Linked DNA regions of Rhodopseudomonas palustris. The protein of the gene in region 2 interacts with the protein of the main gene of each other region in a pairwise test. Links are inferred from orthologs where the notes say so. Each region holds a gene or a part of one and is shown on either strand. Other genes may lie near its edges.

Region 1 (4,713 bases), 1.7 Mb from region 2 along the record:
CCCGCGCTGGCCCAGCAATATGGCGGCGAGGTCGACCCGGAAATCCGCGTCCAGCAGCTCGAGGAGCGGCTGCGAACGCTGACCGGGCAGAACGAGGAACTGCAATACCGCAACCGTCGGCTCGAAGAGCAGGTCCGGCAATTGCAGGGCAACGCCGGCGCGCAGCCGGGCGGGCCGGGCAACGTCGCCCCTCCGGCGGCCGCCGCGCAGCAACCGCCGGTCTACGGCCAGCCGCCGCAGCAGGCGCCGGTCTATGGTCAGCAGCCGCAGGCGCCGATCGTGCAGGACCAGGCGGTGGCGCCTCCGGCGACAGGCCGCCGCCGTGGCGATGCGTTCGATCCGAGCCAGAATCCGGCGGCGCCCGGCGTCCCGCGTGCGCTCGGTGGCGGACAATTGCCGATCCCGGCCGAGCAGGGTGGGGTGGCGGGCGCGCCGCTCGACCTGTCGAACAATCCCGGCGGTCGCTATCCCGACGCCGGCGCGCCGCCGCAGCAGGCGCCGCGCGCGACGGGCGGGGCGGGATTGACCACGCTGCCGCCGTCGGCCAGCCCACGCGACGAGTTCGATCTCGGCATCGGCTACATGCAGCGCCGCGACTACGCGCTCGCCGAGGAGACGATGCGCAACTTCGCGAGCAAATATCCCAACGACGCGCTGACGCCGGATTCGCAATACTGGCTGGGCGAGAGCTTCTTCCAGCGCCAGATGTATCGCGACGCGGCGGAAGCCTTCCTTGCGGTCACCAGCAAATACGAGAAGTCGGCGAAGGCGCCCGATGCGCTGCTGCGGCTCGGCCAGTCGCTGTCGGCGCTGAAGGAAAAGGAAGCCGCCTGCGCCGCGCTGGGCGAGATCGGCCGCAAATATCCGAAGGCGTCGGCCGGCGTGAAGAAGGCAGTCGACGCCGAGCAGAAGAAGCTCAAGTGCTAGGCTGACGAGAGCCCCGGCCGAGCCGGTGCCAATCGCCAGGGATCGAGCCGCTGATGTCCGGCAATGACGAAGCGCCGATTTCGGCGCGCGAGGCTTCTGATCTGTTCGCCGACTGGAAGGCGGTCCCCGCGATCGTGCTCGCGGTGTCCGGCGGTCCGGATTCGCTGGCGCTGATGTGGCTCGCCGCGCGCTGGCGCAAGGCGCGTAAGCGCGGGCCCGCGCTGTTCGTCGTCACCATCGACCACGGCCTGCGGCCGGAAGCGGCCCGCGAGGCGCGGTCGGTCAAGCAGCTCGCCCGCAAGCTCGATCTGCCGCACCGGACGCTGCGCTGGACCGGCGACAAGCCGAACACGGGATTGCCGGCGGCCGCGCGCGCGGCGCGCTATCGGCTGCTGGCCAAGGTGGCGAAGGCGGTCGGCGCCGCGCATATCATGACCGCGCACACCCGCGACGATCAGGCCGAGACCGTGCTGATGCGGCTGTCCCGCGGCAGCGGCATCGCCGGCCTGGCCGCGATGCCGCGCGAGACGGTGCGCGACGGTGCGGTGCTGGTCCGTCCGTTGCTGGACGTGCCGAAACGGCGCCTCGTTGCGACGCTCGACAGGGCGAAGATCGGATTTGCGATCGACCCGAGCAATGCCGATCCCCGGTTCACCCGCCCCCGTCTGCGCGAACTGATGCCGCTGCTGGCCGCCGAGGGATGCGATTCGCGCAATCTGGCGCGGCTGGCCGCCCGCGCCGCCCGCGCCGAGGCCGCGCTGGAGCTGCTGGTCGATGGCGCGGAGCGGTTCCTGGCGATGCGCAGCGCGGATCACCCGCCGCAGAGCTTCGACGCCTCGGTATTTTACGCACTCGCCGCGGAAATCCGGATTCGGTTGTTGCTACGTGCGATCGGCCGCGCCGGCCGGGAAGGCCGGCCTGAACTCGGCAAGGTCGAGGCATTGGCCGCTGCGCTTCAATCGGCCGCCGCCAGGCCGGCCCCGAAACCGGGGCAAATCAAGCTGAAACAAACGCTTGCCGGGGCCGTAATCACTTTGACACCAGTTTGCCTGAAGTTTGCCGCAGCGCCGATGCGGCGGCGGAAGACGGGCTGACCCGCTCGCATCCGCGTTCCGACGGCTCCGACAGCGGCCGAACTCTCCGTGATTTGAGCCTTCGGAAGGCCGAAATGCGCTAAATAGTCCTGAACGGTTCTCTTGGCAGGCGGCCGTGTGACACCTAGATTGTGGATTGGCCGGTCCGAGGACAGTCTCGCGGCACCCGGGCTAAAGGATCGCGATCCGCGCGACCGATAAGGAAGATCGATGAACGCCAATCTGCGGAATTTCGCCCTCTGGGTCATTATCGTCTTGCTGCTTTTGGCGCTGTTTACGCTCTTCCAGAATCCCGGCCAGCGCACTGCATCGCAGGATATCTCGTTCTCGCAGCTACTCAGCGAGGTCGATCAGAATCACGTTCGCGACGTGGTGATCCAGGGCCAGGAAATTCACGGCACCTTCACCAACGGCTCGAGCTTCCAGACCTACGCGCCGAACGATCCGTCGCTCGTCACGCGCCTGTACAACGGCAAGGTCGCGATCACCGCGAAGCCGCCGGGCGACAACGTGCCGTGGTTCGTGTCGCTGCTCGTCTCCTGGCTGCCGTTCATCGCGCTGATCGGCGTGTGGATCTTCCTGTCGCGGCAGATGCAGGGCGGCGCCGGCAAGGCGATGGGCTTCGGCAAGTCGCGCGCGAAAATGCTCACGGAGGCCCACGGCCGCGTGACGTTCGAAGACGTCGCCGGCGTCGACGAAGCCAAGCAGGACCTACAGGAGATCGTCGAGTTTCTGCGCGATCCCGGAAAATTCCAGCGCCTCGGCGGACGAATCCCGCGCGGCGTGCTGCTGGTCGGTCCGCCCGGTACGGGTAAGACGCTGATCGCGCGTGCGGTCGCCGGCGAAGCCAACGTGCCGTTCTTCACGATCTCGGGTTCGGACTTCGTCGAAATGTTCGTCGGCGTCGGCGCCTCCCGCGTCCGTGACATGTTCGAGCAGGCCAAGAAGAACGCGCCCTGCATCATCTTCATCGACGAAATCGACGCCGTCGGCCGTCATCGTGGCGCCGGCCTCGGCGGCGGCAATGACGAGCGCGAGCAGACCCTGAACCAGTTGCTGGTCGAGATGGACGGCTTTGAGGCCAACGAAGGCGTGATCCTGATCGCGGCCACCAACCGGCCCGACGTGCTCGATCCCGCGCTGCTGCGTCCCGGCCGCTTCGACCGTCAGGTCGTGGTGCCCAATCCGGACGTGGTCGGCCGCGAGCAGATCCTCAAGGTGCATGTCCGCAAGGTGCCGCTGGCGCCGGATATCAACCTCAAGACCATCGCGCGCGGCACCCCGGGTTTCTCCGGCGCCGACCTGATGAACCTCGTCAACGAAGCGGCCTTGATGGCGGCCCGGCGCAACAAGCGCATGGTGACGCAAGCCGAGTTCGAGGACGCCAAGGACAAGGTGATGATGGGCGCCGAGCGCAAGTCGCTGGTGATGACCGAGGAAGAGAAGATGCTGACGGCCTATCACGAGGGCGGTCACGCCATCGTCGGCCTCAACGTCATCGCCACCGACCCGATCCACAAGGCCACCATCATTCCGCGCGGCCGTGCGCTCGGCATGGTGATGCAGCTTCCGGAACGCGACAAGCTGTCGATGTCGCTGGAGCAGATGACCTCGCGCCTCGCCATCATGATGGGCGGCCGTGTCGCCGAAGAGCTGGTGTTTGGCCGTCAGAAGGTGACCTCCGGCGCGTCGTCCGACATCGAGCAGGCGACCCGCCTGGCCCGGATGATGGTCACGCGCTGGGGCCTGTCGGAAGAACTCGGGACCGTGTCCTACGGCGAGAACCAGGACGAGGTGTTCCTCGGCATGTCGGTGTCGCGCACTCAGAATGCGTCGGAAGCGACGGTCCAGAAGATCGACGCCGAGATCAAGCGGCTGGTGGAAGAGGGCTACAACGAGGCGACCCGCATTCTCACCGAGAAGCGCGCCGACCTCGAAGCGCTCGCCAAGGGCCTGTTGGAGTTCGAAACGCTGACCGGCGACGAGATCACCGATCTCATCAACGGCAAGAAGCCGAACCGCGAGTCGGTGCTGGAGCCCTCGGGCCCGCGCACCTCCGCGGTGCCGCCCGCCGGCAAGCCGCGTCCGCGGCCCGATCCGGGCCTGGAGCCGCAGCCGCAGGCGTAATCGCCGGGCGACTGGTCGAGTTGAAACGCGGCCCTGACGGGCCGCGTTTTCGTATCGACGTGTTGACAAAGGACAATTCCGCCCGGATAGGGCTGTGCTGTTGTGCAGACCCAGCGCGGAGCACGCGATGAACCGCCGGTCGATCGTGATAGGGGGCGCTGCAACTGTTGCAGCCGCTGCCACTGGCGCCGTGCTGTGGTCGAGGCAGGGCGTCGGTCAATGGCGCGAGGCCGCAGCCGGGATTCGGCGGCCGCTGAACGTGGACCTCTCCGGCTCGGCTGCGCTTTCCGAACTGGTGCGCTGCGCCACGCTCGCGGCGAGCAGCCACAACACCCAGCCGTGGCGCTTCGTACTCGGCGACTCCGCGCTCGCCATCGTTCCGGATTTTTCCCGTCGCTGTCCGGTGGTTGATCCGGACGACCATCATCTGTTCGCCAGCCTCGGCGCCGCCACCGAGAACATCGTGCAGGCAGCGCCGGTGTTCGGTCTGTCCGCGACCGTGCGGCCTGTCGACGAAGACGGACGGGTGAGGATCGATCTCCCGCGGGGTGCCTCCGCGCCCTCA
Region 2 (6,100 bases):
GTGCGACCAGATCGTCAACGTGGTGGTCCCGCTGCGCGACGGTGCGGTGAGGGCCTATGTCATCGCCAGTCCCCAACGCGATCCTGCTCTGCCGACAGTGCCGACCGCCGCCGAGACCGGCCTGCCGGCTTTCGAGGTCGAGGCCTGGAACGCCCTGTTCGCGCCGAAAGGCACGCCCGATCGGATCGTCGCCATCCTGAACGAGTCGGTGGCGCGGGCGCTGGACCAGCCCGAGGTTCGCGATCCGCTCATCGGCCTCGGCGTCATTGTTCCGCCGCCGGACCAACGCACCCCCGGCGCGCTGCACGCGCGCGTGCAGACCGAGCTGCAGAAATGGGGCCTGGTTCTGAAACGTTCGAGCCATTGAGAAAGCGGTTGACGGCCGCGGCGCGGGCGCGATCAATCCTTGTTGTTTCGACCGGCAGGGGTATTTTCGGCATGGATTCCGTATATCCGCAGCCTTGCGCAGCGGCCGCTTCCGGCGGCTGCCACGCCGGCGCCATTCCGGGCACCGACGACCGATGATCCAGTACCACGACCTGCTCGAGCGCATCCTCAGCGACGGCGCCGAGAAGCACGACCGCACCGGCACCGGCACGCTGTCCGTGTTCGGCCATCAGATGCGGTTCGATCTGGCGGCCGGCTTCCCGATGCTGACCACCAAGCGGCTGCCGCTGAAGGCGATCGTCCACGAACTGCTGTGGTTTCTGCAGGGCGACACCAACATCAAATATCTGCGCGATCACGGCGTCACGATCTGGGACGAATGGGCGGACGCCAACGGCGATCTCGGCCCGGTCTACGGCGCGCAATGGCGGTCCTGGCCGACCGCCGACGGCGGCAGCATCGACCAGATCGCGGGCGTGGTCGACATGATCAAGCGCAACCCGGATTCGCGGCGGCTGATCGTTACCGCGTGGAACCCGGCGGATGTCGAGAAGATGGCGCTGCCGCCATGCCACTGCCTGTTCCAGTTCTACGTCGCGAACGGCAAGCTGTCGTGCCAGTTGTATCAACGTTCCGCCGATGCGTTTCTCGGCGTGCCGTTCAACATTGCGTCCTACGCGCTGCTGACGATGATGGTGGCGCAGGTGACCGGCCTGCAGCCCGGGGATTTCGTTCACACGCTGGGCGACGCGCATCTGTATTCCAACCACCTCGAGCAAGCGCGACTGCAGCTGACCCGCGCGCCGCGCGCGCTGCCGGTGATGACGATCGATCCCGCCGTCACCGACATCTTCGGCTTCCGCTACGAGGACTTCACGCTGCAGGGCTACGACCCGCACCCGCACATCAAGGCGGAGGTGGCGGTGTAGCGGTCATGGTCGAAATCAGCAAAGCCCGGTTGGTCGCTCTGTCCGACGCAAAACTGCACGATGCCAAGCTTCTGCTGGACGCGGGCAGCAGCGGAAACGCCTATTACCTAGCTGGATATGCGATCGAACTGACGCTGAAGGCGATCTTGTCGTCACAATTCAATGCCGATACGCTGCCTGACAGAGTCCTTGTGAGGGATGTGTTCACTCACGATCTTATCAAGCTCGTAAAGCTTTGTCGTCTGGAGGACGAGCTCAAGTCTCGCAGGCAGCTCAACGCCGAATTCGAGGGGTATTGGCAGATTGTGGCGGGTTGGGATGAAGCTAGTCGCTATGGAGACATCGGATCAGACGATGCCTCCAATCTGGTACGAGCTATCGAAGGAGGTATTCTCCCATGGTTGCGCAGCAAGCTGTAGCAGAGGAGTTCGAGACCGCTCGCCACTTGCTCGACCTTCTCGAGCGAGACGGATTTCTGGTCGAGACCGCGATTTGGGCCCTGGACGACGAGGGGCGCGGACGTCTCTACATTGTGCCTCTCGATCGAGGTGGTGACACATTGGACGAGACTATTCGCGTGGCTCAGACGATCGTGGATCATCGCGACGAACTTCCCGGCCGGCACGACTTGCGGTATTCGGTGGTCAAGCGGGACAATCCGATCGTCCAAGCAGTAAAGTCTGTTTCATCGCCCGATGGTCGAGTCCGTGGCGCCTATCGTAACGGCACCTACGTGGACGAAGCTTACGTTCTGCGTCCCGCGGCATGATCCCCATCGTCCTCATCGTCGCGGTCGCCGACAACGGCGTGATCGGGCAGGGCAACGCCATTCCCTGGCGGCTCAAATCCGATCTGCAGCGCTTCAAGCAGCTCACGCTGAACAAGCCGGTGATCATGGGCCGCAAGACCTATCAGTCGATCGGCCGGCCATTGCCGGGTCGAACCAACATCGTGGTGACCCGTGACCCGCATTTCCAGGCGGACGGCGTGGTGGTCGCGACGTCGTTCGATGCCGCGGAGCAGGTCGCTGCCGGCGACGCGCTGCGGCGTTTTGCCACCGAAATCGCGGTGATCGGCGGGGCGGAAATCTACGCGCACTGGCTGCCTTGCGCCTCGCGTATCGAATTGACCGAGGTACACGCCAGCCCGCAAGGCGATACCAGTTTCCCGGCGCTCGATCCGACGCAGTGGGAGGAGCTCGCGCGGACACGCCACGCCGCTGGACCTCAGGACAGCGCCGATGTCTCATATGTGACCTATCGACGCTGCACTGCACGTTAACCTTGAGCGCGGCGCGATCCACATTGACAAAATTGCGTCAGGGCTTAGCTCGCGACATGTGACGACGCGCGTTGTGCCTGCCGGGCCTGTCCCCTATAAAGCCGTGCACGAATTGGGGTCCGCACGTTCGCCGGACCGCTGAGGAGACTATTGATGCCGTGGAAGAATCAAGGCGGAGGACCCTGGGGTTCTGGCCCGAAGGGTCCTTGGGGCTCCGGACCGCAACCATCGGGACCGCGGCCGCCTGACCTGGAAGATCTGCTCCGTCGCGGCCAGGACCGGCTGCAGCAATTGCTTCCCGGCGGTTATTTCAGCAGTCTCGGCATCGCCATCGCGGTGCTCGGCGCCTTGACGATCTGGGGCCTGTCCGGCTTCTTCCGGGTGCAGTCCGAAGAGCTCGGCGTCGTGCTGCGCTTCGGCAAGCACGTCCGCACCGTGCAGCCCGGTCTGAATTATCATCTGCCGTATCCGATCGAGACCGTGTTGCTGCCGAAGGCGCTGCGCGTGTCGACGATCAGCATCGGCATGACGCTGATCAACGATCCGGCCCGGCGCGGCACGACGGCACGCGACGTGCCCGAGGAAAGCCTGATGCTGACCGGCGACGAGAACATCGTCGACGTCGATTTCGCCGTGTTGTGGCGAATCAAGCCCGACGGTGTCGGCAACTTCCTGTTCAACATCCAGAACCCGGAAGGCACCGTGAAGGCGGTCGCCGAAAGCGCGATGCGCGAAGTGATCGGCCGCTCCAACATCCAGCCGATCCTGACCGGCGCCCGGACCACGATCGAGAGCGGCGTGCAGGAACTGATGCAGAAGACGCTCGACGGCTACGGCGCCGGCGTTCTGGTGCAGCAGGTGCAGATGCAGAAGGTGGATCCGCCGCAGCAGGTCATCGACGCGTTCCGCGACGTCCAGGCTGCGCGCGCCGACCTCGAGCGTCTGCAGAACGAAGCGCAGACTTACGCCAACCGCGTCATCCCCGACGCCAGAGGTCGCGGCGCGCAGATCATCCAGGCGGCCGAGGGCTACAAAGGCCAGGCGGTTGCCGAGGCCAAGGGCCAGAGCGCGCGCTTCCTCGACGTCTATGAAGAATACAGGAAGGCTCCCGACGTGACCCGTCAGCGGATCTATCTCGAAACCATGGAGCGCGTGCTCGGCCCTGCCGAGAAGCTGGTTTACGATTCGGGGTCGGGCCCCGGGGGAGGCCAGGGCATCGTGCCGTATCTGCCGCTGAGTGAGCTGAGCCCGCGCCGCACGGCGCCGGCCACACCGACGCCGCCGCAGAACCAGCAGACCCAGGGCGGAGGCAACCGATGAAGGCCGGAATCGCAGGTATCGTTGCCCTGATCGTCCTGCTCGTGGCGATCATCGTCGGCTGGTCGTCGTTGTTCACCGTCCGCCAGACCGAGCAGGTGTTGCTGGTCCGGCTCGGCGAGCCGGTGCGAGTCGTCACTGAACCGGGGCTTCACTTCAAGGCGCCGTTCATCGACACCGTGATCAGCATCGACAAGCGGATTCTCGACCTCGAAAATCCGTCGCAGGAAGTGATCGCTTCGGATCAGAAGCGGCTCGTGGTCGATGCGTTCGCCCGCTACCGCATCAAAAACGCGTTGCGCTTCTACCAGAGCATCGGGTCGATCCCGGCCGCAAACATCCAGCTGACCACGCTGTTGAACGCGGCATTGCGTCGTGTGCTCGGCGAGGTCACCTTCATTCAGGTGGTGCGCGACGAGCGCGAGGGCCTGATGCAGCGGATTCGGGCCCAGCTCGACCGCGAGGCGGATGGCTACGGCATCGAGGTCATCGATGTCCGCATCCGCCGCGCCGATCTGCCGGATCAGAACAGCCAGGCGGTGTATCAGCGGATGCAGACGGAACGTCAGCGCGAGGCGGCCGAGTTCCGCGCCCAGGGCGGACAGAAGGCGCAGGAGATCCGCTCCAAGGCCGACCGTGAGGCCACGGTGATCGTGGCCGAGGCGAATTCGCAGGCTGAAGAAATCCGCGGTTCCGGCGACGCCGAGCGCAACCGTCTGTTCGCGGCTGCTTACGGCAAGGACCCGGAGTTCTTCTCGTTCTATCGGTCGATGACGGCCTACGATCAGTCGCTGAAGAGCTCGGACACCCGCTTCCTGCTGCGGCCCGATTCGGAGTTCTTCCGCTTCTTCGCCAATTCGTCCGGCAGGCCCGCGACACGGCCGGCGACTGCGGCGCCGGGTGCGGCGCAGGCTGCGCCGGAACCGGCTGCCGCGCCACGCTAGCGTTTCCGGTTCTGATTTCATCAGACACGGAATTGCTCTAGAACAGCGCCGAAATCAGAAGCGCAGGCCGCGGCCTGCGCTTCGTCGATAATGGCTGTCGGGCGAGATTCCCGGCCGGGGGATACAGTCGCATGGGGTCTTTCGCGTTCGCCGACCTCCTGATCGGGGTGGGTGTGTTGTTCGTTTTGGAAGGCCTGATCTTCGCCGCGAGCCCGAGCTGGATGCGTCGCGCCATGAAAAGCGCGTTGGCGACTCCCGACAACGTGCTGCGCGTGGTCGGCATCGTCTCGGCCGTGCTCGGCCTGATCCTGATCTGGGTGGTCCGCCGCTGACCTCGCGGAGGCGCGCGATCGGACAGTTTTCAACGGCATCGTGAGCAGGGACGTCCGTTTTTCGCCGCAATCGGTGTTGCGGATGGGGTAGTTTCGAACGATTCCGATGCTTGCCCCGGTTCCCGGATCGGACGCAGAGTTTTCAAGCGGCAGCGCCCAAGGCGCCCGGCCTCGATGCAGGAGACGCCCCCATCATGCCCGTTGCGATCACCGCCTTGAGCTTCCGGATCAGGCCTTTGCTGGCGGCGCTGTGCCTCGGCGCCGCCGCCTTGACCGCGGCCCCGGCGCAGGCCCGCGGCCCCGAGGGCATCGCGGACGTCGCCGAGAAGGTCATCGACGCCGTGGTCAACATCTCGACCACCCAGACGGTCGAGGCCAAGAGCGCGCCCAGCGAGGGCAACAGCGCCAAGCCGAATCTGCCGCCGGGCTCGCCGTTCGAGGAGTTCTTCGAGGACTTCTTCAAGAACCGCCGCGGCGAGAAGGGCGGCGGCCCGCGCAAGACCAACTCGCTCGGCTCGGGTTTCATCGTCGACACCGCAGGCATTGCCGTGACCAACAATCACGTCATCGCCGACGCCGACGAGATCAACCTGATCATGAACGACGGCACCAAGATCAAGGCCGAGCTGGTCGGCGTGGACAAGAAGACGGATCTCGCGGTGCTGAAGTTCAAGCCGCCGGCCAACAAGCCGCTGGTGGCGGTGAAGTTCGGCGACAGTGACAAGCTGCGGCTCGGCGAATGGGTGGTGGCGATCGGCAATCCGTTCTCGCTCGGCGGCACGGTCACCGCCGGCATCGTCTCGGCGCGCAATCGCGACATCAATTCCGGGCCGTATGACAGCTACATCCAGACCGACGCGGCGATCAATCGCGGCAATTCCGGCGGCCCGCTGTTCAACCTCGACGGCGA

Evidence for each region. The genes of interacting proteins can lie anywhere in the genome.
Region 1: the proteins of hflK (region 2) and ftsH interact in binary tests that used the Escherichia coli proteins (3 or more experiments, as listed by UniProt). The link is inferred for Rhodopseudomonas palustris from one-to-one orthologs.

The regions. Positions count from the first base shown.
Region 1 is NZ_CP140155.1:362,295-367,007, forward strand. What follows is about bases 1,816-4,689. They hold ftsH (ATP-dependent zinc metalloprotease FtsH), read left to right. Parts: upstream 1,816-2,231; coding sequence 2,232-4,148; downstream 4,149-4,689. Other genes in these bases: tilS (tRNA lysidine(34) synthetase TilS), read left to right, coding at 1,816-2,021; SR870_RS01660 (Acg family FMN-binding oxidoreductase), read left to right, coding at 4,276-4,689. Outside these bases: tol-pal system protein YbgF, read left to right, coding at 1-927; more of tilS, read left to right, coding at 981-1,815; more of SR870_RS01660, read left to right, coding at 4,690-4,713. UniProt on the Escherichia coli protein: Acts as a processive, ATP-dependent zinc metallopeptidase for both cytoplasmic and membrane proteins. Plays a role in the quality control of integral membrane proteins.
Region 2 is NZ_CP140155.1:2,092,560-2,098,659, reverse strand. The notes cover bases 1,976-4,833. They hold hflK (FtsH protease activity modulator HflK), read left to right. Parts: upstream 1,976-2,750; coding sequence 2,751-3,917; downstream 3,918-4,833. Other genes in these bases: hflC (protease modulator HflC), read left to right, coding at 3,914-4,833; SR870_RS09480 (dihydrofolate reductase), read left to right, coding at 2,082-2,597; SR870_RS09485 (hypothetical protein), read left to right, coding at 1,976-2,085. In the rest of the region: SR870_RS09500 (tripartite tricarboxylate transporter substrate-binding protein), read left to right, coding at 1-367; SR870_RS09495 (thymidylate synthase), read left to right, coding at 522-1,316; SR870_RS09490 (hypothetical protein), read left to right, coding at 1,322-1,735; more of SR870_RS09485, read left to right, coding at 1,714-1,975; more of hflC, read left to right, coding at 4,834-4,858; SR870_RS09465 (DUF2065 domain-containing protein), read left to right, coding at 4,990-5,190; SR870_RS09460 (Do family serine endopeptidase), read left to right, coding at 5,385-6,100.